DNA from 3 places in the Exiguobacterium sp. s191 genome. Region 3 is predicted to be linked to each of the others. Evidence: riboswitches for the same ligand, from Rfam matches in the RefSeq annotation. Region 3 holds a riboswitch; each other region holds the start of a gene.
The links. Region 3 has a riboswitch for S-adenosylmethionine ahead of KNQ09_RS11215 (methionine ABC transporter ATP-binding protein). Riboswitches for the same ligand answer to the same signal wherever they lie in the genome.
Positions count from the first base shown of each region.

Region 1 (7,964 bases), 190 kb from region 3:
GTGACGTCTCAACGAGTCGCGCGAGAAACGGAATCGCTGCGACACTGAGACTGACGGATGCTGCCGTCGGACCAATCGTATTGTCGAGTAAGAACTTCGTTAACGGAATGAGGGCAACCAGCAAGATGATGAACGGTAGCGACCGGACGATGTTGACGACGAAGTCAAGGACACGGCGGACGGCAAGGTTTTGAAAAAATAATCCCCGGTCGGTGACGAACAAGAGAATCCCGAGCGGAATCCCGACGACCAATGCAAAGGCAAGTGAAATTCCTACCATCCACGCCGTCTCGCCGAGTGCCTTCAAGAGCTCAGGTAACATCGTTTGAATACGATCAAGCCACATCCTGAATCACCTCGAGTGCATGAAGTTCCGTCGCGAGCCAGTCGAGGGCAGGAGCGATTTGGTCGGATGATCCCGTCAAGCTGACAATCAGGACACCGAAGGCGACGTCTTGAATGTAGTCGACCTTGCCGTGCAAGATGCTGACTGAGATATCGTAACGGCGGATTGCTTCTGATAACGTACTCTCACCGGTCTTCTCGCCCGTGAACTGCAAGCGGATGATCTTGCCTGGAGTTGCCTGTAAGATGCGTTCCGGCAATTCGATTTGTAGTGCCGTATCGACGTAATGTTGCGTCACTGGATGCTTGGCTTGACTGAACAGGTCATAGGTTGAGGCGACTTCAACGACTTCACCTTGCGACATGACCGCGACGCGATGGCAAATCTGTTTGACGACATCAATCTCATGCGTGATGAGGACGATCGTCAATCCGAGTCGTTCATTCAAATCCTTCAGCAGTTCAAGGATCTGTAGTGTCGTAACGGGGTCAAGAGCTGATGTCGCTTCGTCACATAACAAGACGGTCGGATCGTTCGCGAGTGCCCGGGCAATCCCGACGCGCTGTTTTTGCCCACCGCTTAATTGACTCGGGAAGTTCGTCTCAAATCCTTCAAGTCCGACGAGCGAGACGAGTTCGCGAATTCGCTCCGGGAAATCTGCTCGTTTGACGCCAGCAGCCTTGAGCGCAAAAGCGATGTTATCCGCGACGTTGCGCGACTGGATCAATTGGAAATGCTGAAAGATCATTCCTGTCCGCAAGCGAAGTTGACGCAAATCTGCTTTTGACATCCCGCCGAGCGAGACACCGTCGACCTTGACGGTTCCTTGTGTCGGATGCTCAAGCCCGTTGATCAGGCGAAGCAATGTACTTTTACCGGCACCGGACTCACCGATGATTCCGAAGATTTCTCCTTTTTGGATCGTCAAATCGACATCCCGTAATGCAAAAATCGGGGTCCGGTCTCGAACGAACCGTTTTGTAATGTGTTTGAATTCAATCATCCGCTCATCTCCTCATACAAAAAAGTCGCTTTTTCCTAGTAGCAGAGCAACCAGAAAAAAGCGACGAAAGTGTAAGATTTCGTAACTTATCTCTCAGAATGAAGATCATTCTGTAGGATGTGGCACCGTTCCTTACAGGTGGTTGCCGGACGTCGTTGGGCCTAATCCCTCGGTCGCTCTCGATAAGTAGTTATGCTGTTGGGATTTACTTTAACGGAAATGATTCCCATCTGTCAAATGTTTTTTCAGAATTATTCCGCAACAGGTGTCCGGAACAGGTTGAGCGTTCCAATTCGATCGACGGCTTCTTCTAGACGTTCGACGTCAGCAATCAAGCTGATCCGGACGTAGCCTTCACCGTATTCGCCGAAGAAGGATCCAGGGGTCACGGCGACGTGTGCTTCGTCAAGCAGGTGATCGGTGAAGCTTTGGGACGTGTAACCTTCCGGAACAGGAAGCCAGACGAAGAAGGAACCGCCCGGTCGTGGTCCACTCCAACCAATCGCATCGAGTTTTGCGAACAACGCATCGCGTCGTGTTTCGTACAGACTGCTTAACTCGCGGACACATGTCTGGTCACTCGACAGGGCGACGGTCGCAGCATGCTGAATCGGTGTGAAGGCACTGACGTAGAGATGTTCTTGGTATGTTTCGATGCTTGAGATGACGGACGGATTTCCGATCGCGAAGGCAATCCGGAAGCCGGACATGTTGAAGCGTTTTGAGAGTGAGAATAGCTCGATCCCAACGTCTTTTGCCCCTTCCGTCTGCAGGAAGCTTCGCGTCGGACCATCGAAACTGATGCCGCCGTATGCTAAGTCATGGACGACACAGATATCATGGGCATCGGCGAAAGCGACTGTCTGTTCGAAGGCTTCTGCCGTCGCGGTCGCACCCGTCGGATTACTCGGGTAGTTGAGGAACAACATCCGGGCACGCTCGACGTCCGTCGTATCAAGTAAGTCGTAATCCGGTAAGAAGTTATTTTTCTCAAGCAACGGAAGCGTGATCGGGAATGCACCAGCAAGTGCTGCGCCAGACAGGTAATCCGGGTATCCTGGATCCGGAACGATGACACCTTCTCCAGGGTTGACGATTGTCTGCGGTAAGGCGACGATACCGGCTTTACTACCGAGGAGAATCGCGACTTCCGTTGCCGGATCGATTGTGACACCGAATTCAGTCGCATAAAAGCGTGCGACGGCTTGCTTTAGAAAATCATGTCCACGAAACGGTGGATATTGAAGGTTCGTTGGCTCGTCGATGGCTTGTTTTAAGGCATCGAGAATATGTACAGGCGTCGTCTGGTCAGGCGTTCCTTGACCAAGTGTGATGACATCGTGTCCGGCAGCTTTTACAGCACCGATTCGGTTCGCGAGTTCAGCGAAGACAGGAGCAGGAAGCCGATCAATGGCGATGGATGGAGCGAAATGTTTCATGGATGAATGCCTCCTTCGTGGTATTGTCGTCAAGGATAACGAATATTCAGTCAAAAGAAAAGAACTTTTTCGAAATTCAAAAAAATTGTCGGATAAACAGGTACAGATAAGTGGAGCGGGAATAAAGAGTAGGGAGAGGAGTGGGAAGATGAAGCGAGCTAACTGGAAAGAGGCAGTCGTCTATCAAGTCTACTGGCGTAGCTTTAAGGATTCGAACGGGGATGGGATTGGTGATTTGCGAGGTGTCATCGAAAAGCTTGATTACATCACTTCACTTGGTGTCGATGTCGTGTGGTTGAATCCGTGTTATCGTTCCCCGGACGTCGATAACGGCTATGATATTGCCGATTATTACGAGATCATGGAAAAAGCGGGAACGATGGGAGATCTCCAGGAGTTGATCACGGCCGCTCATGCCCGTGGATTAAAGGTCATTCTCGATTTAGTCGTGAACCATACGAGTGACCAGCATGACTGGTTCCGTCAGTCGCGAGAGCGGATTAACGATAAGGATGACTGGTATATCTGGCAGGATGGCACGAAAGAGACGCCTCCGAACAATTGGCGCTCGTACTTTGCGCCAAGCCCGTGGACGTGGAGTGAAGAACGCGGGCAGTATTATTTTCATTCCTTCGCCAAAGAACAGCCCGACTTAAACTGGGAGCACCCAGCTGTGAGGCAAGCGATCTACGATATGATGAACTGGTGGATCGCTCAAGGAATCGACGGTTTCCGGATGGATGTCATCAACTTGATCAAAAAACCGTCGCTTGAGGATGTTGCCAATCCGTTTGATCTCTCGTACCTTGGAAATCAGCCCGGCGTGCATGACTTTTTGCAGGAGATGCATGCGAATGTTCTCGCTGGTAAAGACTTGTTTACAGTCGGTGAGATTCCGTTCGTTGGTCCAGAAGATGGGCTGTTATATGTCAGTGAGGACCGAGAAGAACTCCGGACGCTATTTCACTTCGAAATCGCGGATGACATGGAGGCGATGGATCTCTTACGATTCAAGGAGATTCAAAAACGCTGGTACGACGTCTTATACCCATTAGGTGTCAATTCACAGTTCCTCAACAACCATGATCATACACGACAAGTGACCCGCTTCGGCAGTGAACGGTATCGCGTCGAGAGCGCAAAACTACTCGGTTTGATGTTGCATACGTTACCCGGAATTCCATATGTGTATCAAGGAGAAGAAATCGGAATGACGGGGATTCGTTTCTCGGATCCGTCGCTTTATCAAGACGTCGCCTTTCGAAATCGATACGCGGAGCGCGTCGCTGGTGGAGAGGACCCGGAGGTCGTACTCTCGTCGATGCAGTTACTTGCCCGTGATAACTCCCGCACACCGATGCAGTGGGACGGTACACATGCAGCTGGCTTTACGAGTGGGAAACCATGGTTAGCCGTCAACCCGAATTATACGGACATCAATGTCGCGCAGGCAGAAGCGGATCCATCGTCCGTGCTTGCTTTTTACAAGTCGCTGATTCAGATGCGAAAGCAACATCCGATCATGGTTTACGGCACGTACCGAGACTTAGCGCTTCATGATCCGTATCTCTATATCTATGAACGGGAATTAGAGGGAGAAGTCTGGCGGATCGTCCTCAACGTACATGATGAACCGATGCAGACCGCCCTCATTTTACCGCATGAAAAATTGCTCGTATCAAACTATCCGGATAGCCCGGATATCTTGCGTCCCTACGAAGCACGCGTCTATCGTTATGCTGTTGCAGAACAGAATTGAACCACTGGACGAAAAAATGGGGCTAACTCAAAAAAAGAATGACGCGTCTTTTCACGCCCTTTCCTCAGGCGAGACACAAGCCCGTTTTCCTGCTTCATTCAAGCAGGAAAACGGGTCTTGTTTGTCTCTGAAGCGCATAAATGCGCTTATTCCTGTAGGAGTTGCGTGCGACGCGTCATTCTTTTTGTTATGAGATAAGGATGGCAGATTTTCATTCTGCCATCCTTATCTTTGGAAAGACTGACTTATGATACAGTCCCGTTTTAAGTGTGTGATTTGAATGGAGAAGATTTTTTCGTCTGTAAGACGTGTCCGAATCGATCGACAGCTTGGCGCATCTCGTAACTCGGTCCGAGAATGAGGGGACCGTGTCCGACGGCAAGAATATCTGGAGATAGTTCCGTCAGTTGATCAGCCGAGCGAAGGGCGACGTCCGGATCCCATGTCGCGAGTGCGGGGAACGGAAATTGCCAGCGGACATCACCGGAGACGGCGAGTCCCCCTTGCGTCTGAAAAGCATCTCCAGCGATCAACGTCCGACTCCCTTCATGCCAAAGCGAGATCGAACCAGGTGTATGCCCGGGTGAGGCGATGACACTGAGACTTCCGACTTGTTGACCACTCTCGAGCAATCGATCCGGTCGTGTTTTGATGTTTTTCGGAATACCCCCTTTTAAGGGTGTCGTTTCGCCTTCGCGTAGCGTCTCATCCCCACTGAGCAATGCAGCATCTCGGTAACTGATACAGACTTGAGCGAGAGGGAAGGCGTTCGCAAGGAAATCCAGTGAGCCGACATGATCGGCGTGCGCATGAGTCAGGATGATTGCACCGAGTGGTTTCTCTTGCTGTCGAATATAGTGATAGAGCGCCTTTGCGTTAATTCCGAGTCCAGCATCAATCAATGTTAAACTGTCTGCTTCTTCAAACAGGTAGCAGTTGACCGGGAAAAAGGATGGGGTCGTCTGCAGTTGGTGTAAACGTTCGATTGTCGTGACGCGCATCGGCTTCACTCCTTCAAAAAATGAATAGTCTTCTTCTTTAGTATCGTCTGTTTTTGAATAGGCGTCTAGACGAATTGTGTGGAAAAAGAGGCATCACCTCTAAAAAGATGATCCCTCCTCTACGAATCATTCAAATGTTACAGCGAAGACGGCACCGGCGTGTGGCGCATCATCTCCGTTTGCAGCCGTCGTGACGAGCAATCGATCTTCATAGAAAATCGGGCACGTCGGATTTGCGACCGGGAAGTCGACATGAGCGAGTTTTTCACCATTCGTAAGATTCCAACGGGTGATGCATGATCCAGCATAATGCGCGATCCAAGCGTGACCTTCCGCGTCCTTCGTCATACCATCCGGGAACCCTTCTTCTTCTTCGAGATCAACGGCGACACGTTTATTCGAAAGTGGTGCGTCCGGAGCGTAGTCGAAGGCATAGACTTTTTTCGTCGGTGTATCGATGTGATAGAGCGTCTTGCCATCTTCTGACCAGACGAGTCCATTCGAGTTCGTCAAGTCTTCGTGCAAGACATCGATGGAGCCATCGTGACGCAGGCGGAACAATCCAGCGGTCTTACCGTCTTCTTCATTAATGCTACCGGCGACATATTGTCCGGTTGGATCAAGCTTTCCGTCATTCATCCGGTCGGAATCGGGTAGCGACAGTTGATGCTCAAGAGACAGATGTCCTTCTTTGAGATCAAACGTTCCGAATCCGTGTTCTGCCGTGACACGTAATAAATCCGGTGCATCCGTCAAGGCAATCGATGTGATGGCGCTTGGTAACGTATACGGTTTGAGTGCTTCTGTGACGAGATCATATGAGAAGAGAAGTTGATTCGGAATATCAACGAAATAAAAGCGCTTTGTTTTTGCGTCGTAAACAGGAGATTCGCCTGTCTTACATGCGACATCAATGAATAGGGAAACGGTCATAAGTACTCTTCCTCCTAAGTGGACGTCTTTTACGAGCAGTCCAGATAATAACAATTTAGTATACCTGTTTTGACGCGCAATCAAACCTGGATCAAACGGCTGATATACTAAAATAAACGTCTAAAAAAATAGCCTGCTATCAAAGCAGACTATCCGTACGAGCGTTATATCAGCGGCTCTTAACGAGCAAGTTGACCGCTTCCTTGACCAGTTCTTCGGTTTGTCCATCGCCGTTTTGTTCGGCGTCCTTGACGCACTCAATTAGATTCGAACTGACGACGACGCCGATCGTCCGGTCAATCGCAGAACGGGCAGCGGAGAGCTGGGTGATGACATCGCGGCAATCTTGCCCTTCTTCCATCATCCGTAAAATACCTCGTAGCTGTCCTTCGATCCGACTAACACGGTTCTTCATCTTCCGATCATAATCCATTTTTATTCCTCCGATTCCCGTTGACCTGACGTCATGTAGTATCTTTATGCTATGCCCATTACGGTATAACTGTCAATTCAGCAGAATTTTAAGCTATACTTTTATTAGAATTAGGGAATATGGATGTGGTGAAGATTTTTACTTAGAAAATGAATAAAATCGAAAACGATTTGGTGTCAGCTTGCGTATACTATATGATAAGGCTGACGTCAGAAGGAGGAGAAGGATGCACACTCAATCCGATGAATCGCTTTATCATCTGATGCGTAGCGGTGATGAGCAAGCCCTCGAGACATTGTACGATAAATACGAGCGGTTATTGTTTTCATTCGCCCATCGCTTTACGAATAATGACCGGTTGTCCGAAGAAGTCATACAAGAAGTGTGGATGAAGATTTGGAATGGTCGTGTTGATTTTGATACACAAAAAGGAAAGTTTTCATCGTGGATTTTAACGATTACACGTAACGCGGCACTGGATTGTCTCCGTCGTGAAAAACGACAACCGACAATCGAAGTCGAGGAGCGCGATGGTGGATACGACGAGCCGGTCGAGCGAACGGTCATGCAGCGGGAAACAGCTGCTGAAGTGCGCGGGGCGGTTAGTGAACTGAAGCCAGAGCAGCAAGAGCTGATTGAACTCGTTTACTTCCAGGGTATGACGCAGCAACAGATTTCAGAGCGACTCGATTTACCTCTTGGAACGGTCAAGACGCGAATCAGGAGCGCGATTCAAGCATTACGAAAACGAATGGATGGGAGGGAACGAGATGGAAGAACGTTGTCATGACTTAATCGATTATTTCAATGGAACATTATCCGCAGCAGATCGCGACGCGTTCGAAGCGCATCTTGCGACGTGTGAAGAATGTCGCGAAGCGCTTTTAGAAATGGAAGAACTCATGCTTCCCATCGCTGAATCGCTTCCGGAGCGACCCGTTCCTGCAGGTATGAAAGCACGGATTCTTGGAGAAGTCCTTGGTTCAGCAGAGACGGCGTCTCCTCAGGAAGCACCGATGACTACTCCGGTAGACATCAAACAAGCACGTC
Region 1 covers NZ_JACSNC010000001.1:1,953,131-1,961,094, reverse strand. The annotation lists gene KNQ09_RS10335 (methionine ABC transporter permease) at 1-346, opposite strand, end outside; gene KNQ09_RS10330 (methionine ABC transporter ATP-binding protein) at 336-1,349, opposite strand; SAM riboswitch class I at 1,433-1,538, opposite strand; gene KNQ09_RS10325 (aminotransferase class I/II-fold pyridoxal phosphate-dependent enzyme) at 1,601-2,788, opposite strand; gene KNQ09_RS10320 (glycoside hydrolase family 13 protein) at 2,937-4,547, shown strand; gene KNQ09_RS10315 (MBL fold metallo-hydrolase) at 4,811-5,548, opposite strand; gene KNQ09_RS10310 (SMP-30/gluconolactonase/LRE family protein) at 5,675-6,481, opposite strand; gene KNQ09_RS10305 (metal-sensitive transcriptional regulator) at 6,651-6,914, opposite strand; gene KNQ09_RS10300 (RNA polymerase sigma factor) at 7,141-7,704, shown strand; gene KNQ09_RS10295 (anti-sigma factor) at 7,685-7,964, shown strand, end outside.
Region 1: it holds a riboswitch for S-adenosylmethionine, as region 3 does, so the genes downstream of both, KNQ09_RS10330 (methionine ABC transporter ATP-binding protein) here and KNQ09_RS11215 (methionine ABC transporter ATP-binding protein) in region 3, are expected to answer to the same signal.

Region 2 (7,964 bases), on a different contig from region 3:
TGGCAGATCATCGTTCTGCCACCCTTCTCTTTGTGGAAACGGACTTTTGAGTCAGCCTCATCTTTTATGTGAATCGCCAGATTAAAAATCGATTTCGTCCGGATCCGGTCCAAGGCGGACATCCGTTGCGATACGATCAATTTTCTCAAGATCATCAGCATCGAGTTGGAAATCAAAGACGTCGAAGTTTTCCGCAATGCGTGCTGGTGTAACGGATTTTGGAAGAGCGACGATGCCGTTGTCGAGATGCCAACGTAAGACGACTTGTGAAGGTGTCTTGCCGTGTTTCTCTGCGATTTCCTTGAAATCGTTGATTTCGAGGAATTTCCCTTGCATGAGTGGGCTCCATGCTTCGACTTGAATGTTGTGATCTTGCAAGTATTCGTGCAGTTCGTGTTGCGGTAATTGTGGATGCAACTCGACTTGGTTGATCATTGGTGCCATCAAGCCCTCTTCTGCCAATGTATCGAGGTGATGTTCTTTGAAGTTCGAGACACCGATCGCTTTGATCTTGCCTGCTTCATACAGTTCAACCATTGCTTTCCACGCTTCGATATAGCCTTCGACCGGCCAGTGGATAAGATAGAGGTCAAGATAATCTGTTTCGAGACGTTCGAGCGATTCTGCGAATGCTTCCTTCGTCCGACCGGCACGAATATCATCGTTCCAGACTTTTGACGTTAAGAAGAGATCCTCACGTTTCACGCCGCTTTCCTTGATTCCTTTTGCGACACCGCGCTCGTTTTTGTAGACAGCAGCCGTATCGATATGACGATAGCCGACACGTAATGCTTCAGCGACAGCAGCAGGTGCTTCTGTCTCTTCATCTACTTGCCAGACACCGAATCCGATTTGGGGAATCGTAATACCGTTTGAAAGTTTTGCGTATTGCATGTGTTACTCCTCCTCATAAAACGTAGTTTAGATTTGCTCGTTTAGTTTAGCATGAACGAACGAAGACGTCCGTTTCCATGCTCATGGAGGAATGAAATAAGGTAAAATAGAAAAGAATCGTGAGATTTAATCGTGTGTTAAAAGAGGGGGAGAAAAGATGGCTCAAAAGAATAAAAAGCTATCCAAATGTACTTGGCTTAGCATTGGCGCCTTGTTAGTAACGCAGGCAGTGGGTCTGTTTCTTAGTGCGCGAAAGTCAGGACGTAATCCATGGGTGTGGGGAGGCGCTGGACTCGTTCAGTTCCCGCTTCCGGCAATCGCTTACTTAATCTTAGAACGACAAGCGAAGCAGAATAAATAATAAAACAGGTCCAATCGTCGACGCGATTGGACCTGTTTTATGGTTACGAAGAAATTTTTTCTTGCTTCGTCGCTGTCTTCTTCATGCGTGGTAAGCCGAAGAAGATGGCAATTGATCCACAGACGAAGAGGAGGAACGGATAGAACAGATACGGAATCAGTTCCGGTGAAGCCGTTTTCGTCAATTCTGCTGCGATCAAAAGTTGTGCCCCGTACGGAATGATGCCTTGAATACCACAAGAGAAGATATCAAGGATACTCGCCGATTTTTTTCGATCGACTTCATACGTATCGGCGATTTCAGCTGCCAGTGGTCCAGCGACGAGAATCGAAATCGTATTGTTTGCTGTCGCGAGATTCGTTGCACTGACGAGTGCCGCCATACTGAATTCGGCACCACGACGCTGTGAAATCTTGCGTGTCAGCGTCTCTTTTAAGAAGGCGATTCCACCGTTGAACGTAATCAAGCTGACGAGACCACCCATGAGGAGCGTCAAGATGGAGATCTCCGCCATGCCCAACATGCCTTCGGACATCGAGAGGACGAATCCACTTAAGCCGAAGCTACCATCAATCATACCGATGATGCCGGTGAGTAGCGTACCACCAATTAAGACAAGGATGACATTGACGCCGAAGATAGCAAGAACGATGACAGCGAGATATGGAATCAACTTGTAGAATTCAAAGGCTTTTGCTTCGACGACGTCACCAGAACCGGAAACGAATGCGAGCAGGATGACCGTCAAAATAGCAGCCGGTAGGACGATCATGAAGTTCGTCCGGAATTTATCGCGCATGTTCGTTTTTTGGGTTCGGACGGCAGCAATCGTCGTATCCGAGATGAACGACAAGTTATCGCCGAACATCGATCCACCAACGACAGCAGCCGCTGCGATCGCAACGTTGATGCCTGTCGCTTCATGAATACCGAAGGCGATCGGTGCGAGTGCAGCAATCGTTCCGGTAGATGTCCCCATCGCCATCGAGATGAAGGCAGCGATGATGAACAGACCACTCATGAGGAGCGATGGAGGTAGAAACGTCAAAGCGGCATTAACGGTCGCATCGATGGCACCGATTGCTTCTGCCGTTCCAGAAAACGTACCGGCTAGTAAGAAGATGAAGACCATGATCATGATATCGGGATTTCCGGCACCCGTTGCAATTCGTTCGACCGTTTGATTGATGGATCCTTTCGTCGTGATTGCAGCAAAAATCAAAGCGATCAATGCGGCGATAAGGATCGGAAATTTGTAAAAGTCGTCATAGAAGATCCCGGCTCCGATGAAGAGGACCAGGAATACGACGAGAGGAAGCAGTGCCCATTTGTTAGGCGTGATTGTTTCATTCATTGTTGACACCTCGTTTCTCAAAGATACAAAAAAAGACCCCTTCGCAAGAAAGAAGGAGGTCTTTATGAAATAAAGACGCTCTTCTTATCTCTCAAGCTTTCGCTTGCTGGATTTGGCACAGTACGAATCAAATCGTCCGCTGCCGAAACATCATTGGGCCAGTCCCTCCGTTTCTCGCGATAAAAAGAAGTCATTCAATTGTTGTAAAACACGTTTCTTACCGTACCGCATTGAGTAACGCGTGTCAACTGTACTTTACTGAAGTGCTTGTTTTAACGTCTGGACGTTTTCTTCCATCAACTTGAAATACGAGCTATTTTGTTGCGATTTCGTGACCGACTCTAGATTATGAATCGTCACGGATTCAGCTCCGATTTCTTTTTGGATGACACGTGCGACCTTTGGTGAGACCGTCTCTTCGAACGCGACGTATTTCAAATCATGCATCCGTGCTTCTTTTACTAAAGCGGCCAGTTGCTTTTGTGACGGTTCATCGGAAGGAGAAATTCCCGCGATCGGTAGTTGTGTGAAACCATATCGTTCTGCGAGGTAACCATAAGCGGCATGCGTAACGAGAAGTTCTTTTTTCGATCCATCAGCGACGGCTTGTTTAAATTGTTCGTCCAATTCATCAGCTTGCTGATCGAACGCTTTTAAGTTTTTCTCGAATGTTGCTTTGTCTTTTGGTACTTCTTTTGATAAAGCAGTTGTAATCGAGCGTGCCATTGCTTTTGCGTTGACAGGATCGAGCCAGACGTGTGGATCGTATTTTCCATGGTCATGACCCTCTTCTTCATGCGCATGTTCATCCGTTGCATGATCATCGTGCCCTTCTTCTTCGTGGGCATGTTCGTCTTCACTATGCTCCTCTTCTTCATGTGCATGAAGTGTAGCATCCGATTCTAGTAAGTTGACGTCCTTACTCGTCTCGACGAAGCGGACATCCGTGCCTTTTAGACTCTCCTGGATTTTTTTCGAATACGGCTCGAGCGTCGTACCGGTTAAGAGGAACAAGTCGCCCTTAGCAATCTCGGTGAGTTGTTTTGACGTCGGCTCGTAAGAGTGGGGGTCTGCTCCAGGTGGGACGATCATCTTGACGTTGACTTGATCCCCTCCGATTTCGCGGGCAATAGCAGCCGTCGCGAACGTTGATGCATAGACTTCTGTCTGGGTTTTATCTGAAGTCGATGAATCGGTATTCGAACCGCAAGCAGCGAGAACACTTGCACTTGCGAAAGCGACTGTTAAAGCGGGAATGATTTTTTTCATTATATGATACCTCCATTATTAAAACGTAACTATTCCGATTTGGACTTTCTCACTATAGCGGAACGCTGGTGAAGCGTCAAGTACGAATACCGAGACGTTCGACTTCTTTTAAAACGGGGTAGAAGGATAATAAAGTGAAGAAACTGGCACGTCTTTTGGAGGTGATCAAGTGAAACGTGAAACTGCATGGCTAATGGGGGGAGCTGCGTTATTGACGACGGCAGCAGCGGGAGCGAGTATCTGGAACAATTATGGTGCATTGCTTCGATGGACCGAACCCGCCTTGCCACTCACTGAAAAACAACTTGCACCGCGGACGCTCACCTACAAACAGGTGGGAAACCGCATCTTACAGCTCGATCTCTATTATCCACCGGGAGAAGGACCGTTTCCAGTTGCCATCTATGCACACGGTGGTGCATTCGTTCGTGGAGAGCGCGATGACATGTTCTGCTTTAGTCCAATCGTCGACCGTCTGCTTGAACTCGGAGTTGCCGTCTGTAGTATTGAGTATCGTTTGTTCGAAGAGGGCAGTTATTTTCCGGATAACCTCGAAGATGTACGGGATGCGTTATGTTTTTTGAATAAGGAAGCAGAGGGTCTTCGCATTCTAAGAGGACGGATGATGGTATGGGGAGACTCAGCCGGAGCCGCACTCATGCTGACGACGGCACTTGCCCCATCTGCTTTCGTTGGTGAGCGTGATGAGCGCCACATGCCATTGATCAGTGGTGTGATCGCTTTATATCCACCGACGAACTTTTTGTTGTTTAATTTCATTCAGACTTGGATTGCCCACATTAAGTTCTACAAGGGGGGACGAGAAGAATGGCGCAAGCTGATGACGCACGTCTCACCTGTCACACATTTATCGTCGGATGCCCCGCCCATCATGCTCTTGCATGGGAAAAAAGATCCGATTGTTCCGTTTTCTCAAGCCTTGCATTTCGTTGAGAAGGGAGCGGATGTCGGAGCCGATGTTCGTTTGTTTTCCTTCCCAAATGGCACCCACTCACTTGCCAGTTTCGCTCAGACGGAAAATCCGTTAAAGATTGAGCGATTGCTTGAACGAATTGAACGTTTCACCTGTCAGGTGCTACTGTTGGCACCGCGACAACTTCCGAATGGAAAACATGATACAATCAGTCATATTTCTTAAATGAGGGAGACAGAGACATGACTGAAATTTGTTTAGTGCGGCATGGTCAGACGGATTGGAACTTAAACGAACGGATTCAAGGAAGAGAAGATATTCCGTTAAATGCAACAGGAAGAAGACAAGCGGAACTCAGCGCCGCTTATCTATCGAATGAAGAGTGGGATGTCTTGTTAGCAAGTCCCTTGTCGCGTGCCGTTGAGACAGCGGAAATCATCGGTCGTGCTGTTGGTTTAACGATCACAGCGACAGACGAGCGACTTGTCGAACGCGAATTCGGAGCCGCTTCCGGTGAACCGGTCGCAGCGATTTACGAGGCTGTTCAAGCGAACGATACGACACTTGTGCCGGGTCTTGAAACGGAACAAGCCATCCAGGATCGCGTGTTCGATGCGATACAGGAAGCGACACGCATGTATGAAGGGAAACGAATTCTAATCGTCTGTCACTCGCATACGATCAAGGCAGCCTTATCATCGATTGATGCGACGTTCAGTTACCGGACACCTTTGAAAAACGCGTGTGCGAATTATATCCAGCATACGGATCACTATACGATTGACCGAATCAACGTAGCGGATCACATCACGGATGAGGTCGAAAAACCTTAAGAAACGGGTGCGTTCGGATGCTCTGTCAAATATTGCTTGAATGTTTCTTTAGCGATGCTTGTGATATGGGCGCCACGTTTCGAACGACGATCCTTATACTCTTGAACGAGTTCTTCGCCAGCGAATCCATCTTCGACGACTTCGCGTAAAATCGATTCAGATAAATCATTTTTCATCATGACCATCTTACCCGTGAAGACATACGAGACGTTTTCGCTTAAGACAGTCCGTTCGAGAGGCGTGACGATCATCGCGGCAGGGTCATTATCAGGTCGTGAGATCGTGATTTCAATCAAAGCACGTAAATGTTTTGTGAACAATTCATCGACGATCGGCTGATCCGTTGGAGGAACGACGATTTCTGCAACCCACTGTGCCGTCTGTTCGGTACTGACCGTCAATCCGTCCTGAATGGCGACGGGAATCGTCGTATCACGTCCTGACTCATCCATTAAAATGCGTAATGTGCATAACTTAAAGGTTTTCATGAAAAAATGCCCTCCCTTGATCGCTTACGATTTTCCTACAGTATACCGTGAGGAATGTAAGACGGGAAACTTTTCCTGACGAAATTCGTATGAACTATGTTTAAATAAGACTAGATACTACTAAACAGGAGGATCGTTCATTATGCCGCAAGTACTCATTGGAATATTAGGAATCCTGGGTATCGTTCTACTTGCCCACCATATCATCATGTATTGGCATGCTGAACCGACAGACCGCCCGACGCTTGCATATCGCATTGCGCTCCTGATTGCCTGTTTGCTACTCATTAGTGGAAGTGATCATTTAATCAGTATTTTCTACGCGGATTCCTTAGCTGAATTCGGTCAACGCATCACGTATATCGTCTTCATCGGAGGTGCACTTGGCTTCGCATGGTACTTTCGTAAGAAGATGGAACAAGCGCCAACAGAAATGACACCTGTCGGAAACGAAGCAGGATTAACATGAGAAAAAGCGCCGTTCATCCCGATGGAGGAAGAACGGCGCTTTTTGGCGTCTTATTTTAACCCACTTGCCAGTCGAGTATCCCGAATCATGTCGAGTTTGAGCTTCCAGAGACGATCGCTGAATGTGACAGCATAAATCTCTGGTAAACGTAGCCGTTTGTACTCTTCCCACAGACGACCGATCTGTGTTTCGTGGAAGTGGCGACTTTCTTCGATCGTTGGGACCGTATAGACCAGTTCTCCATCTTTGAAGATTGGTTCAAGTAACCGCTCGACCTTGAACTGTTCGATGCGATTTCGGAACGATGGGTCCCGGACGTCGATGAGATCGACAGCTTCAAGTGTCGACGGATCTTCGTCCATCAACGTCACGTAATCGCCTTTGAACTTATCCGTCACCGGATCAATGATGCGATAGACTTCTTTGATGTGAGGTGTCGTCGTCTTGGCTTTTGACGAGGATACTTTGATGACGGGTGCGAGCTCGCCATCTACTTCACGCGCGACCAGTTTATAAACCATCCCAAGAGCCGGTTGTTCGTAAGCTGTGATGCCACGTGTTCCGACGAGGAACGTATTGGCTTGGGCACCTTGGATGCGCAAGTCCTGGATGACGTATTCGTCGAGATCCCCTGATAAGACGATGTCGACTTCCGGGAAGCCAGCTTCGTCAAGCATGTTACGGGCACGTTTTGACAGGTAGGATAAGTCGCCAGAATCGATCCGGATGCCGCGTAGTTTATGCCCTTTAGCTTGGAGTTCCTTCGCAACCGTGATCGCATTCGGAAGACCACTCTTGAGCGTATCGTACGTATCGACGAGTAATGTCGCCTGATCCGGATAATGAGAAGCGAATGTCCGGAATGCCGTCAATTCGTCATCGTGGAATTGAATGTCGGCATGTTCCATCGTTCCACCACACGGAATGCCGAAGTCGCGTCCTGCTGAAGCAAGGCTTGTGACGTCAAAACCAGCCAGGTACGAAGCACGCGTTCCGAAGTAAGCGGCATCGATGCCTTGCGCGCGACGGGCACCAGCTTCGAGGAACTTCGCACGGGGAGCCGATTGACGAATACGTGCGTACTTCGTCGCGATGAGCGATTCGTGGTTCGCGATGTTCAGAATCGCGGTCTGTAAGAGCTTCGCTTCAAAGATGCGTGCCTCGATCCGAATCAGTGGTTCGTTCGGGAAGACGATTTCGCCTTCTTTGACACTTGAGATCGAGCCATTGAACTTGAACTGACGCAGTTCATCCTTGAACTCATCCGGGAAGCCAATCATCTCTTGCAAGTACGTGATATCTTCTTCCGTGAAACGGAGTGTTTGAATATACTCGATGATATTTTCGAGACCCGCAAAGACG
Region 2 covers NZ_JACSNC010000003.1:11,004-18,967, reverse strand. The annotation lists gene KNQ09_RS13435 (aldo/keto reductase) at 82-894, opposite strand; gene KNQ09_RS13430 (hypothetical protein) at 1,052-1,255, shown strand; gene KNQ09_RS13425 (Na+/H+ antiporter NhaC family protein) at 1,299-2,609, opposite strand; SAM riboswitch class I at 2,691-2,795, opposite strand; gene KNQ09_RS13420 (metal ABC transporter solute-binding protein, Zn/Mn family) at 2,865-3,878, opposite strand; gene KNQ09_RS13415 (alpha/beta hydrolase) at 4,048-5,037, shown strand; gene KNQ09_RS13410 (histidine phosphatase family protein) at 5,055-5,645, shown strand; gene KNQ09_RS13405 (YwpF family protein) at 5,642-6,133, opposite strand; gene KNQ09_RS13400 (hypothetical protein) at 6,276-6,602, shown strand; gene KNQ09_RS13395 (nicotinate phosphoribosyltransferase) at 6,653-7,964, opposite strand, start outside.
Region 2: it holds a riboswitch for S-adenosylmethionine, as region 3 does, so the genes downstream of both, KNQ09_RS13425 (Na+/H+ antiporter NhaC family protein) here and KNQ09_RS11215 (methionine ABC transporter ATP-binding protein) in region 3, are expected to answer to the same signal.

Region 3 (7,964 bases):
CGAAGACACCAATTCCAGCGTTATTGATGACGCAATCGACCGGAATCTGTTCCGTTGCCCGAAACAGTGCCAATCGATGCGTATACTGCGTTAAATCGTAAGGGAAGACGGTTGCTGTTCCACCGAGTCGCTCGACATGGAATTTCGTTTCGAAGAGTGCCGTAGCATCACGTCCGACGAGCAGAACGTGATCCCCTTGACGAGCATGGAGATAAGCGAATTCACGACCGAGACCTCTTGAAGCACCTGTAATTAAGACATGCATCCTATTTCCTCCTTATGAATGAGATGAAAAAAAGCGATCGAGCCAATGCTCAACCGCTTTGAGATGATGAATTAAAGGTAAGATCCTGCGCCGACAAGGCGTGAACCCCAGTACCCTGATTTGAAGCTTGAGTATTTAACGCCACCTGTTTCTGAGTTGACCATGCTTGACTTGCTTGTTGCGATCCCAACGTGCTGAATGCCGCTACCGTGTGAGAAGAAGACAAGATCTCCTGGTTGTACTTTTGAAACGCTGACTTTCTTAGAAGAAGAATATTGTGAAGAAGACGTACGTGGCAATGTTTTGCCAGCCGCTTTCTTGTACACGTAGCTTGTGAAACCAGAGCAGTCGAATCCACGAGTCGTTGTTCCACCCCATACATAAGGTGTACCTTTATGTTTTGCTGCTTCGTTCAGGATTTTCGTCCGTTTAGAAGAAGAGCTTGTTGATTTTTTAGCGCTAGAAGATGATTTGTATGTCTTTGTGTACTGTGAGTAGACATAGCGTGTTTTACCGCCGTATGAGATTTTTGTCCAGCTGCCTGATTTGCCTTTGTATGTAAAGACTTGACCAGCGTTGACTTTCCCAACGATGCTTGCTTTCGTAGAAGGTGCTGTCCGAACACGAAGACCGTTGTCCGTGATCTTGACTTTCGTGACTGTCGCTGCTTCAACTTTACCTGTACCCACTGATGTAAAACCTGAAACCACTAAGGCTGCCGTCGCGATCGATGCTAGAAAACGTTTCATGTTAAGAATTCCTCCGTTTAAATGTAGTGTGTTGCGTCCGTAAGTTATATGATGAAATCATTAAGTGTTTGGTTAAGCAGTCTACCTTACAACTGTGTAAGAATTTTGTCTGCAGGAATATCTTAGCACGAGCACACTTGAAAACGTTTTTTCAGTTAGAAGACAAAACAGATGCTTTTGTAACATAACTGAAATAATATCCTTGAATATTACAAAGTAAGAAACGCAGAGGATTGTTAACGACGAATTCAAAAAAATATGATACCTTTAGTTCACGAATAAAATTACATACCTCCTGATGTATGTATGGAAGTATGCTGAATGCAGTTGAATTTATAAAGAATAGGTGAAGAACATGCCAACAACTGATAAAAAAGATAAACCAGAACGTTCCTATACACTGGCTCAATTGAGCCAACTGACATTAAAAGAACTCTATGAAATCGCAAAGACGAAGAATGTCCCACAATACCGGGAAGCCCGTAAACGCGAGTTGATGTTCAAGATTTTAAAAGCACAGGCTGAATCGACTGGTCTTTATTTCCTCGAAGGGGTACTCGAAGTCATCCCTGGCAACCCACAAATGCAAAACGATGGTGGCTTTGGCTTCCTTCGTCCTATCAATTATTCCCAATCCTCTGAAGATATTTATATCGCAGCATCTCAAATCCGGCGCTTTAATCTACGTAATGGTGATGTCGTCACAGGTAAAGTCCGTCCACCGAAGGAAAACGAACGGTTCCAAGGATTACTTAGCGTGGAAGCCGTCAACGGTGAAGCACCGGATACTGCCCGTAACCGTTTATTCTTCCCGGCACTGACACCGATCTATCCGGATCGTCTAATGCGACTTGAGACAGAACCACGCCATCTATCTGTGCGTGTCATGGATATGATCGCACCGGTTGGGTTTGGTCAACGTGGTTTGATCGTCGCACCACCAAAAGCAGGGAAGACATCACTCCTCAAAGAAATCGCAAACTCGATTCAGGAGAATCATCCGGATGTCGAACTGATCATTCTCTTGATTGATGAGCGACCTGAGGAAGTAACAGATATTGAGCGCTCGGTTCCGGGAGCAGATGTTGTCAGCTCGACGTTTGACGAAACACCAGACAACCACGTCCGGATTTCTGAGCTTGTCCTCGAGCGGGCGATGCGACTCGTCGAACACAAGAAGGATGTCGTCATCTTGATGGATTCGATCACACGTCTAACACGGGCCTATAACTTAACGGTACCGCAAAGCGGTCGGACGCTCTCAGGGGGAATTGACCCGGCTGCGTTCCATAAGCCAAAACGGTTCTTTGGGGCAGCGCGAAACATCGAACACGGTGGTAGTTTAACGATTCTTGCGACAGCACTCGTTGAGACAGGATCACGCATGGATGACGTCATCTATGAGGAGTTCAAAGGGACGGGTAACATGGAGTTGCATCTCGATCGTAAGTTATCAGAACGTCGAATCTTCCCAGCGATCGACATTCGGAAGTCCGGTACACGGAAGGAAGAACTGTTGCTTCCGAAAGAGCAACTCGATGCGCTTTGGACGATTCGCCGGACGATGAATGAGTCGAACGAGTTCGTCGATACGTTCCTGCGTAAGATTCGCGATACGAAAAATAATGAAGAATTTTTCGTTGAACTCGAGAAAGAAAAGAAGAAGACGGTCCGACGCGCACCGGCTAAACCGCGTACCGTCAAGAAGGAAACGACGACGGAAAAATAACTATTGCGACGCGTAAAAAAATCGTTTAGTATAGGAAGGTAACTTACTCTGGCTCAGCAAATGAACCAGGGCGGAAGGAGAGAAATCAACCATGAAACAAGGAATTCACCCTAACTACAACAAAGTAGTATTTATGGATTCAACGACTGAGTACAAATTCTTAAGCGGTTCTACTCGTTCTTCGAACGAAACGATCACTTGGGAAGATGGTAACGAGTACCCACTCATCCGTGTGGATGTGTCTTCAGACTCGCACCCATTCTACACAGGTCGTCAAAAGTTCAACGCGGCAGATGGTCGTGTCGATCGCTTCAACAAAAAATACGGCCGCAAGTAATCACTTGTCGGTTCTTAAAAAAACAGCCTGCCTCCATTATGGAAGCAGGCTGTTTTTGTATAGACTGAATTGTGAACGATACGCGAGATACGTCTTCAAGACGAAGGAGAAGGCGATTCCACCGGCAATCCCGATTAAATACGGCATGACTTCCGGATGTGCCAAGATATAGTCCACGACTTTGTGGAACGAGAGATGACGACCGACAAAGTAGCCGGCGCCTAAGAACACGCTGATCCAAATCAACGCACCTGTATACGCATAACTCGCAAACACGCGAAACGGCATTTTCGAGACACCTGCAAAAAAGGCAGAGAGTTGGCGGAGACCAGGTATGTAGTAACCGATGATTAGGACCGATTTTCCGTAACGACGAAATCCGGCTTCAGCGGAAAGAATATGTTTTTCTGAGATACGCATTTTCGGTCCGACGCGGTGTAGTAGTGGCATACCGAGTTTTAATCCGAGTAAATAGCTGATCGTCATCCCGATACAACTGCCGGCGTAAGCGGCGAGAATCGTACCGACGAGTGGTAGATTGCCTTGATGCATCCAAAAACCGGACAGGACGAGCAGGGTCTCATCAGGAACCGGCAATCCCACGATACCACCTGCGAGAAGGACGGAGAGACCAAGGGCACCATATTGGTGCAGGATGTCATGTAAGAGATGATGAATCGGGGACACCTTCTTTCGTGAGAGTCTTCTTCTTCAGTGTACAGGAAATAGGGGACGGTTGGAATGAAAGGACAAAAATTCTAGGTAAAGAAAAAATGAATTTTGATTTCCGGAAGTCAACCCTTTTTCTCGATACCGTTTCGGGCTATACTCGTTAAAGTGACTATTTTTAGAGGACGGTGTCGGACGATGATGCATGTAATAAATCAGTACGGCTGGATCGAAGTAATTTGTGGCAGTATGTTTTCCGGGAAATCGGAAGAGTTGATTCGTCGTGTCAGACGGGCGCAGTACGGCAAACTGCCCGTTCAAGTATTCAAGCCGGCAATCGACGACCGGTACCATGAAGAGCATGTCGTCTCTCATATCGGCAACTCCGTCGTGGCGATTCCGATGGCGACGAGTCGTGATCTCTACGCAGCAGTAGCAGAGGAAACACAAATCGTTGGAATCGATGAAGTTCAATTCTTTGATGATGAGATCGTACAAGTCATCGAAGCACTTGCACAAGACGGAAAACGCGTCATTTGTGCAGGCCTTGATCAAGATTTCCGGGCAGAGCCATTTGGCAAGATGCCGGAATTACTGGCGCGCGCAGAATTCGTAACGAAGCTACAAGCCATCTGTCTTTCATGTGGTGATCCGGCTTCCCGGACACAACGGTTGATTGATGGAAAACCAGCGAACTACGATGATCCGATCATCCTAGTTGGCGCTTCAGAATCATATGAGCCACGGTGCCGCCATTGCCATGAGGTGCCTGGAAAACCGAAGCCGCTCCAATCGGTGCAGCACCAAGAAAATTAAAAAAGACGAACCGGTCGCGGTCGTCCTTTGATGTAACAGCTATTCGCTTCTAAGTGAATAGCTGTTTTTTTATTATCCCGTTTCCTGTGAGAACCGGCTTGAGCGTTCGATAAAACGGATCGTCTCACGAACGATCAAATCCTGATCATGATCGAGGGTCGCGACGTGGTACGAGTTCAGTAAACAGTAGCTTCGTTTATCATTCGTTCCGATGTGCTGATGCAGATAATCCGAGCTCGACGGCGGGACGACGTGATCGGTCGCCGAGTAGAGAATTAATGTCGGCAGAAGGATCGATCCGAGGCGTCCTTTCGTCTCATCCATCAGACGGACGAGTTCGAACGCACAACGACTTGGAACGAGGTCATAGATGATTTCGAAAGCAGACCGTTTGATGTCCGGTGCCCCTTCTGGTAAATACTCTGGACCGTCCTCGAACGAAAGTGCTTCATAGGATGGAACGGAGAGTGCGGCATTGATCGTAATAATGCCGGCGAACGGAATGCCGTCAGCGGCGAGTGACAGTGCAAGCGTCGCACCCATCGATTGACCGATGACGAAGACTTGATCGCATGTTTCTTGTAAACGTTCATAGCCGTCTTTCAGGCTTTGCTTCCAACATCGAGCAGTCGATTGTTCAAACTCGCGGACATTCGTTCCATGTCCACGTAAGCGCGGGGCATAGACGGTAAAACCTTCAGCAGCGAATGCCTCACCGACGTCGCGGACACTTTGCGGTGTGGCGTTAAAACCATGACAGATTAGAATGCCGATCGATCCCCCTTGAAAATAAAACGCTTCAGCACCAGTCAATACAGGATAGTTCATCATTACTATTTTTCCTCCATTCATGAAAAAAACTCGTCGACGTCACTGCTTGGACGCCCACGAGTTTTTCACCGTATCATCCAAAGCCGCGCTTTGCTGGTCGGAGCACCTTACAGATTGCAGGTTGCCGTGAAGTCATAGAGCCAGGTCTCTCGTTCACTCTTGATAAATATCATATTGGAATTGTCGGAATAATCATTGAAACGATGGTAGCACGACCAAAAATGACTTGTCAAATCTTTCTTGACGAATCATGATCCGTTGAGTAAGCTAACTCATAACTTGTTCATCCGTCGATATGCGCCAAATGGATTATTTTTGCAAAGTTGGTTGACTTTTAAAGTTTCGACCCGTAATGTAAAAATTAGTTTTACGACATAAGCAACAACGCAACAACACACATACGAATTTCATACCGCAATACTTATCCAGAGAGGTGGAGGGACTGGCCCTACGAAACCTCGGCAACAGACTCATTATGAGCACTGTGCCAATTCCATCAGACAGATGTCTGAGAGATGAGTAGAGTGGATTCTGCCACTGTGCGGATCCAGGTCTCTTCTTGTTTCTCAAGAAGGGACCTTTTTTGTTGAATGAAGGGGGAAAACGGAATGATCGCATTTCATCAAGTCAAGAAAACGTACGTCACGAAAGATCAGACGATTGCAGCACTCGACGGTGTCGACCTGACGATCGAAAAAGGCGAAATCTTTGGTGTCATCGGCTTTAGCGGTGCCGGAAAAAGTTCACTGCTCCGCTGTGTCAATCTGTTAGAACGACCGACGTCAGGAACGGTGACGGTCGATGGGGAAGATTTAACGCAACTGTCTCCGAAAAAATTGCGTCAAGCAAAACAACGGATCGGGATGATCTTTCAGCACTTCAATCTATTGAATGCGAATACGGTCTTTACGAACGTTGCAAAACCACTCGTTCTCGCAGGCGTCAAGAAAGACGAAATTCGCCGCCGGGTGACGGAGTTACTCGAATTCGTCGATCTCGCGGACAAGGCAGATCATTATCCGGATCAATTGTCCGGTGGGCAGAAACAGCGCGTTGGTATCGCCCGGGCACTCGCGACGCAACCTTCCGTCCTCTTATGTGACGAAGCGACGTCAGCACTCGATCCCCAAACGACCCATCATATTCTCCAGTTATTAAAACGGATCAATGCGGAGTACGGGATCACGATTCTCTTGATCACCCACGAGATGGGCGTCATTCGGGAGATTTGCGACCGCGTCGCCGTCATCGAAGCTGGAAAGTTGATTGAGTCAGGAACGGTCTTCGACGTCTTTTCGAATCCGAAGACCGAGACGGCACGAAACTTCGTTCGCTCCGTCATGCACGACGAGATTCCAGCATCGATTCGCCAGTTGATCGAGTCGCGGAATGCGAATCCGATCTATAAGATTCATTTCCTCGGACATCACACCGGGCAGCCGCTCTTATCACAAGTCGCAAAACGCTTTGACGTCGATGTCAACATCTTGCACGGTAGCATCACGGAGTTGCAGGATACGCCGTTCGGCACCTTACTCGTCGAGTTGATTGGTGAGCAGGCTGAAGTGAAACGAGCGTTACACTACATCGATCAGGCACAGGTGACGGTCGAGGAGGTACTTGCTCATGCTAGTTAATTACAGTGATATCTGGACAGCATTTTTGCAGACGATGACGATGGTATCCGTTTCGCTCTTATTCTCGACCTTGATCGGCTTACCACTCGGGATCCTGCTTGTCGTCACGCGAAAAGGAGCATTGCTTGAAAATGTCCCGCTGTTCACGTTCTTCAACAGTATCGTCAATATTTTCCGCTCGATTCCGTTCATCATCTTACTCGTCGCGATCATCCCGTTGACGCGCTTGATCGTTCAGACATCGATCGGAACAGAAGCCGCCATCGTCCCGCTCGTCTTTTACGCTGCACCGTACATGGCGCGTCTGATCGAGAGTTCTTTACTCGAAGTCGATAAAGGCGTTCTTGAAGCAGCAGAAGCGATGGGCGCGACACCGTTTCAAACGATTTTCCGCTTCCTTCTGCCGGAAGCACTCGGTTCACTCATCCTGAACTTAACGATCGCGACGGTCGGCTTGATCGGGGCGTCAGCGATGGCAGGTGCGATTGGAGGCGGTGGTCTCGGTGACTTAGCGATCACCTATGGTTATCAACGATTCGACACGAAAGTCATGATCATCACGGTCGGGATTCTCGTCATCTTAGTCCAAGGCTTACAGACGACAGGCAACATCGTCGCACGAAAAATTAGAAGACATTAATCAAGGGAGCGATTCAGCCATGAAAAAAGCAGTAGCAATTGGAGCAACACTCACGACGATTTTATTTGCCGGGTGCGCAGCATCAGGAGAAGACGAAAAGACGATCAAGCTCGGTGTCAGCGGTTCCGACACACAAGTTTGGGATTATGTCGCGAAAAAAGCAGAGAAGGAAGGCATCAAAATCGAGCTCGTCAAGTTCTCCGATTATGTCCAGCCGAACATGGCACTGGCTGAGGGTGAGATCGACGCCAATGCTTTCCAGACGATTTCCTACTTCAACGCTTTCAAGAA
Region 3 covers NZ_JACSNC010000001.1:2,146,965-2,154,928, reverse strand. The annotation lists gene KNQ09_RS11250 (SDR family NAD(P)-dependent oxidoreductase) at 1-265, opposite strand, end outside; gene KNQ09_RS11245 (C40 family peptidase) at 337-1,014, opposite strand; gene rho (transcription termination factor Rho) at 1,370-2,743, shown strand; gene KNQ09_RS11235 (type B 50S ribosomal protein L31) at 2,835-3,080, shown strand; gene KNQ09_RS11230 (DedA family protein) at 3,117-3,767, opposite strand; gene KNQ09_RS11225 (thymidine kinase) at 3,951-4,565, shown strand; gene KNQ09_RS11220 (alpha/beta hydrolase) at 4,638-5,396, opposite strand; SAM riboswitch class I at 5,464-5,565, opposite strand; SAM riboswitch class I at 5,815-5,918, shown strand; gene KNQ09_RS11215 (methionine ABC transporter ATP-binding protein) at 6,005-7,033, shown strand; gene KNQ09_RS11210 (methionine ABC transporter permease) at 7,023-7,673, shown strand; gene KNQ09_RS11205 (MetQ/NlpA family ABC transporter substrate-binding protein) at 7,693-7,964, shown strand, end outside.